2 linked regions of the Halorhodospira halochloris genome follow. The protein of the gene in region 1 interacts with the protein of each later gene in a pairwise test. Links are inferred from orthologs where the notes say so. Each region holds a gene or a part of one and is shown on either strand. Other genes may lie near its edges. The genes, in order: HH1059_RS07295 and HH1059_RS02935.

Evidence for each region.
Region 2: the proteins of HH1059_RS07295 (region 1) and HH1059_RS02935 interact in binary tests that used the Escherichia coli proteins (3 or more experiments, as listed by UniProt). The link is inferred for Halorhodospira halochloris from one-to-one orthologs.

Annotation. Positions count from the first base shown.
Region 1 is NZ_AP017372.2:1,591,712-1,594,905, forward strand. Bases 304-3,177 are described here. They hold HH1059_RS07295 (SufE family protein), read left to right. Parts: upstream 304-1,463; coding sequence 1,464-1,892; downstream 1,893-3,177. Other genes in these bases: HH1059_RS07285 (slipin family protein), read right to left, coding at 304-335; rlmM (23S rRNA (cytidine(2498)-2'-O)-methyltransferase RlmM), read left to right, coding at 422-1,426; HH1059_RS13585 (hypothetical protein), read left to right, coding at 1,980-2,153; HH1059_RS07300 (alpha/beta hydrolase), read left to right, coding at 2,273-3,177. Also shown: more of HH1059_RS07285, read right to left, coding at 1-303; more of HH1059_RS07300, read left to right, coding at 3,178-3,194. UniProt on the Escherichia coli protein: Participates in cysteine desulfuration mediated by SufS. Cysteine desulfuration mobilizes sulfur from L-cysteine to yield L-alanine and constitutes an essential step in sulfur metabolism for biosynthesis of a variety of sulfur-containing biomolecules.
Region 2 is NZ_AP017372.2:602,552-605,869, reverse strand. What follows is about bases 1-2,998. They hold HH1059_RS02935 (aminotransferase class V-fold PLP-dependent enzyme), read right to left. Parts: upstream 2,135-2,998; coding sequence 866-2,134; downstream 1-865. Other genes in these bases: sufD (Fe-S cluster assembly protein SufD), read right to left, coding at 2,232-2,998; HH1059_RS02940 (tetratricopeptide repeat protein), read right to left, coding at 118-831. Outside these bases: more of sufD, read right to left, coding at 2,999-3,318. UniProt on the Escherichia coli protein: Cysteine desulfurases mobilize the sulfur from L-cysteine to yield L-alanine, an essential step in sulfur metabolism for biosynthesis of a variety of sulfur-containing biomolecules.

The sequences.
Region 1 (3,194 bases):
TGAGCGAGTTGACTCACTGCGGAGTAAAAGTCTTCGACGTTTATAATCGCTCGCTCGGGATCGACTACCCGAAAATAGAGCACCGCATTAACACCAACCGAGACGTTATCGCGTGAAATAACATCCTGGCTCGGCACATCCATGACTACGGTGCGCAGATCAACCCTGACCATCTGCTGGATGACCGGGATTACGATGATCAGGCCAGGGCCTTTGACCCGCCAAAAGCGGCCAAGCTGGAAGATTACCCCACGCTCATACTCGCGCAAGATCCTGATGGCCGAGGCAAGAATAGAGATCAGTATCGCCAAAACTATAATTAGAGCGGTTTCCATAATCGGTCTCCTCGTTGTCTGGCTCTTCACCCAGCATACTGCCTGCTACTGTGACTTTACCAGCCCATTTAGTAACATCCCCTGCCATGCAAACTAAAGGATGGCTTTTTCACTGCCGCAGCGGCTATGAGTCGACCCTTGCCAGCGAAGTCAGTGCTGCTGCTGACAGCTTGGGGGTACACGGTTTTTGCCGCGCTCGCAAGGGCGATGGCTTTGTGGTATTTGAGGTGCTGAGCACAGATGTGCCGCCACCGCCGCAGTTGATCTTTGCCCGCAGCGGGTCAACCCTGCTAACCGAGCTGGACAATTTACCGAAGGGCCAAAGGGCCGAACACATCGCCGCATCACTGCAGCAAAACCTTGGCAGCGCAACCCCTTGGGTTGAATATCCGGATAGCCCCGAGGGACGTCACCTAGCGCGTTTCTGTCGCCGCTTTAGCGGCGCTGCTAAACGCACATTAGAAGCCAGTAAGGTTATTGCCGGAGACCCACGTCAACGGCTGCACTTGCTATTCACTGACTCAAGCCGAGTGATAATCAGTGTCAGCACCGACAGCACCTGGCCGATGGGAATACCCCGACTACGCATCCCCAAAACCGCCCCTAGCCGTTCGGCGCTAAAGCTCGAGGAGGCGCTGCTACGCCTCGTGCCCGGGGACGAAACTCCCAGCCCCGGAGAGCATGCTATAGATTTAGGAGCTGCCCCTGGCGGCTGGAGCTGGATAATGCGTCAACGCGGTGCTAAAGTAACTGCCGTCGACAACGGGCCACTAGCCAGGCAATTGGCAGATGACCCCGGTGTTGTCCACCTCGAACAGGACGCATTCCGTTATCGCCCTGCCCAGCCTGCCGACTGGTTGTTGTGTGATGTTGTTGACCGCCCCCATGGGGTTGCTAAACTTATCTACAGGTGGTTTGAAAAAAGACTTTGCAAAGCGGCGGTTTTCAATCTTAAACTGCCGATGCGCGAGCCGTTAAATACGGTAAAAAGTTGCCTCAAGGTAGTGTCAGCAAGCGGAGTTCGCGTGCACGCAGCACAGCTCTACCATGACCGCGAAGAGATTACAGTTTACGCGAGATTGGTTGAGTGATTTTATACCTTCGGTTAACGGGTGATTGTAAAAAGAAATGACACTGGACGAGTTGAAAGAGAGCTTTGAACTGATCGATGACTGGGAAGAACGCTATAGGATTTTGATAGAGCTAGGCAATAACCTTCCCCATTTTCCCGAAGAGCAACGCATAGAAGCCAATCGTGTAGAGGGCTGCACCAGCAACGTCTGGCTTATCAGTAAGCGAGATGAGGAGGATCCGCAGCGCCTTATTTTCCTTGCCGATAGTGACGCGTATATTGTCAAAGGGCTTATCTCTCTGGTATTGATGGCCTATTCTGGGGCGACACCAGAGCAGATCAGAAAAACCGATATTCGCGATATATTCCAAACTCTCGGCTTAGAAAAGAACCTAAGCCCCAACCGTCGTGATGGTTTCTACTCGATGGTTGATCGGATTCACGAGTTAGCAGCGCAGGCAGAAGCCGCGGAAACACGAGCCTAGGGCTTAATCCGGCTAGTACAATCACCTAGACTAAACAGTAAAATGCTAAACAATCAGAGAGCAACAGATAATCGACAGGGCGTGTTGATGAACAGTGAATCGACTCAATCCAAGAACAAACTACAGGAAACACTAAGCAATTACTCCTTAACAGAACTGCAGGAATTGCTTGCAGCCATAGACAGAGAGATTGAAGTGCGCTCATTCGCGGAAAGCATAGAAGCGCAGATGAGACTATTTATGCGCCGACGTGAACAATAATGAAGCCATCTGGTCAAACAAAGGCCTTTCATGTGTCCGATAGATAGATTGTTTGACCGAATGTTGATGGCATTAGGGAGTTCCCCTAGAGCTACTCGGAGCGGGTGAATCATTATTTAATGCAGCGCATAACAGCCATAAAAACACTGCTGTTTTGTTCTCTATGCTGCGCCAGCTTAGCTAGCGCGGCAGATCAGAGGCATAGTGACCAACTCCCTGCTGTAGAGGACCTAGCGGAACAGCAATCGCCAGGCTGGAGCGCAACCCATATCGTTACCGCGGATGACTATGGCCTCCCCTACCGCTACTGGTATCCGCAGGATCATGAGCCTGAAGCCATAGTACTCGGTCTCCACGGACTCAATGACTATAGCGCCGGCCTGAGCACGTTGGCCGAATACCTGGCCGAAAACCATAACGTCGCGACATACTCATACGATCAGCGTGGGTTTGGGGCTACAGCTGACCGCGGCTCATGGGCCGGGAAGGAAAAATTGCTTAGCGACGCTGAGTTGGTCTCTGAGCTTCTTGCCGAGCGCTATCCGGATAAGCCTCTGTTCATAGTCGGGCACAGCATGGGCGGCGGTATAGCTATCCGCTTAGCGGCTGAGCGTCAACCCGAGCATGTCGATGGATTAGTCTTGATCGCACCAGCAGTCTGGGGCCGTGATGAAATGCCGTGGTACCAACGCTCAGGGCTGTGGCTCGCTACCCATTTAATACCACAACTGGAACTGCGGGGCGATTGGGTTGGAGTGGAGCCTACAGACAACCCGCAAGAGCTGGAAAAATGGCACAACGACCCGCTTATCCAACAAAGCGTTAAAGCTGAAACACTGGAGAAGGTTACTGAACTTATGGGTAAGGCGTTAGAGGCCACTAAAAAGCTGCGTCTACCGGCACTAATCCTCTACGGCGAGAGAGATGAAGTGGTCCCTGCTGAGCCTATCTGCGCAATGCTCGAACGCCTCCCAGAGCCGCCTACCGGGAAGTGGCGATTTGCCCTCTACCCAGATGGATATCACATGCTTACCAGAGACT
Region 2 (3,318 bases), 990 kb from region 1 along the record:
GCGATTCTTACCGATCCAGCTGCCATGGATAGCGCCACCAACCTCTCCCGCGAATGATTGCAAAGCTTAGCGCTCCAGGGCTCAGCGCTCCAGGAGAGTTGCGCAGCTCAACTGGCTTTAGAAGCTCCCTGGCGCCATCTGCGGGGAAGGGGGTTGTTGCTGGCCGCCAAAAGGTGCTTGCTGAGCAGGCCCCGGTGCGCCCATGCCCCCACCTTGTCCTGGACCGGCTGGCTGTTGTTGCCCGCCGCCTGGAGGAGATGGCATCTGGCCACCGCTTTCGTACCTACTCGCAGTTTGGGCAGCCTGTTGTGCCCCCTGAGTGTCACCCACTTGCATACGCGAGGCAGCTATTAACCACCAACTCTCCCGCAGCACGTCATTATTATTGCCACCCCGGCTAATAGCACGCTGAGCCAGGTTTTCCGAGCGCTGGAAATCGCCCAACTGATACCTGACAGCCGCCAACTTCTGTAGCAATACCGGATGATCAGGCTCCTGCTCTAGCGCCGACTCTAAACTCTCCGCTGCACTATGGTAATTGCCCGCCTCATACGCCTCCCGCGCTTGCCTAGAGAGACCACTCACCCCCTGCTCTCTTCCCCAACCAGGCGATTGACCCTGTTGCCGGCGATCATCAGCGCTTCGTTGATCTTGATGGAGCCACCCTGATCTGTCGTCACTACCATCATCCTGCTGGGAATCCCGGCCAGCAGCCTGGGGCTGCCGAGAGTCCTGCGCCTGAGGCGCACCCCCCTCCTCGGGAGGCACATAGCAGCCTGCAATATGGATCAAGCCACTAACGATAACCACAGCCCCCAAGCCACGTATCATCTTCTGTTACCTCGGTCAGATGCTTGCTGGTACCTCATTGTATGTTAGCAAACATGCGTGAGATCTTCCCAAGTCCTACAACTAGTTGATCAATATCCTCGTAACCGTTGTACAGGCCAACTGAGGCTCGCACAGTAGCTGGAACACCGTAACTCTCCATTAAGGGCTGAGTACAATGATGGCCAGCCCGGACTGCAATACCCTGCTCATCTAGCAGCATAGCCACGTCGTTCGGATGAGGTCCAGCCATTACAAAGGAAATCGCGCCGGCACGCTTATCGGGCTTACCGATTAAACTTACACCTTCAATCTGAGCTATTCGCTCAACCGCGTACTCCAGCAGTGCCTCCTCGTGTTCAGCGACTTGGCGACGATCAAAGGAATTTAAGTAGTCAATAGCGGCCCCCAGACCTATAGCACCGGCAATGTTCGGGGTGCCGGCTTCAAAACGTGCCGGCGGCTCGGCAAATTCAGTACCACCAAAAGAGACACGTTTAATCATATCCCCGCCACCTTGGTATGGCTGCATCTGCGCGAGAAGATCATACCGCCCGTAAAGGACACCTATGCCGGTCGGCCCGTAGACCTTATGCCCGGAGAAGGCATAAAAATCCGCCTCAAGCTGCTGCACATCTATAGGCAGATGCGGCGCCGCCTGCGCCCCGTCTACCAGCACCGGGATTCCCCGTCCCTTGGCCATAGTTACTATATCGCTTACCGGGTTAACAGTACCTAAAGTATTGGAGACGTGGCTTACGCTTACCAGCTTGGTTCGCTCATTCATAAGTTCAGCGACCGAGTCCAGCTCGATTTCGCCTTGATCGTTTATTGGCACCACCCGTAGTTTGGCCCCACAGCGCTGCTCAAGCAGCTGCCAGGGAACAATATTGGAATGGTGTTCAAGGTGCGTGATAAGGATCTCGTCACCCGGCTCAAGACGCGGCGCGAGAAATGAGCTAGCAACCAGATTAATTGCCTCGGTTGTGCCGCGTACAAAGATTATTTCGCGTGAGTCGGGAGCGTTGATGAACTCCTTGGCCTTGGAGCGAGCTGCCTCAAACTCCCGAGTGCACTCCTGAGAGAGGGTATGCAAACCACGATGGACGTTAGCGTAGTAGCGCCTATAGCAGTCCATCTCTGCATCAATCACTGCTTGAGGTTTCTGGGCACTAGCGGCGCTATCCAGATAGATTAGCCTCTTATCCTGCAAGCGGCGTTGCAAGACTGGAAAGTCAGCGCGGACGCTCTCGACATCGAACGCTTTAGCGGCTGTAGCGACAGCCATGTCAATATCTTTGCTCATATCACGCTACCAATCAGCAAGGGGACAGGGAGTTTATGGCGCCACCCACTAGCGCTTAAACACAATTGGAGTAGTACGTCACTCACCACGGCAGCCTTTAGCCGTGCTCGCCTGCAACCAAAGAGAGAAAATCATCGAGACGCTTCAGCTCATACTCTGCGGCTAATGAAACCGGGCAATAATCAATCGCTTGTGCCGCAAAGGCCCTAATCAACAAAGACTTAGCAGTCTGCTCATCTATGCCACGGGCGCGCATGTAGAAAATCGCTTGTTCATCCAACTCCCCTGCGGTAGCACCATGGCTACACCGTACATCATCTGCATATATCTCCAAGCGCGGTACTGAGTGTGCTAGCGCTAGCGGGCTAAGCAGCAAGTTACGGTTCTGCTGCTCGGCATCGGTCTTTTGTGCACCCGGATCAACGTGCACCATACCGTCGAAAAGGCTCTCCGAGCGCCCCGCCAGCACCCCTTTAAAGAACTGCCGACTGCGCGTCTGCTCACAGCAGTGACGAACCGAACTATGGTGCTCTACAAAGCGGCGTTTATCACTGAGATGGAATCCTGTCAGGCTGGCATCACCACCCTCACCTCTAAGAGCCGCAGCCATCTCGACCCTTACCTGGTCACCCCCTTGCACATAACTATGGAATGATACTTCGGCAGCAGCAGCAACATCGGCAGTTACCGCGCCCAGCTGATGGCCATTATCACCCTCTTCACTAATCCGCGCCACCTCAGCACTGCCGTTAGCAGCGACAAAGAATTCACTGACCGGGGTACTGGTGTAGTCGACCCCATCCGCGCCCCCGTGCCACTCGATTAGTTGCAGTTCGGCCCCCTCAGCAACCTCAACCAGTAGGCGCGGATAACAAATACTGGAGTCGGCCTGGGCAGTTGAGTAACTCGCCACCAACAACGGTCTGTCGGGCTTAACTTGCGGCTTTACGTGGACAAACAGGGCATCACGTAGCAGGGCGGTGTTCAATGCAACGATTGGGTTAGCCTGCAGATCTACACTGCTGGAGAGCCTATGCGACCAATCCTCAATGTCCGTAGCCTGCAAGCCGCCGCTAAGGCTAGACAGAGTTATCCCCTCAGGCAGTAGATCCAAATCGGAAAGGCACCAGTCAAGCTGGCCATCAACAAAGACCAACCGCGGCCCAGAATCGACCGGCAGCAAC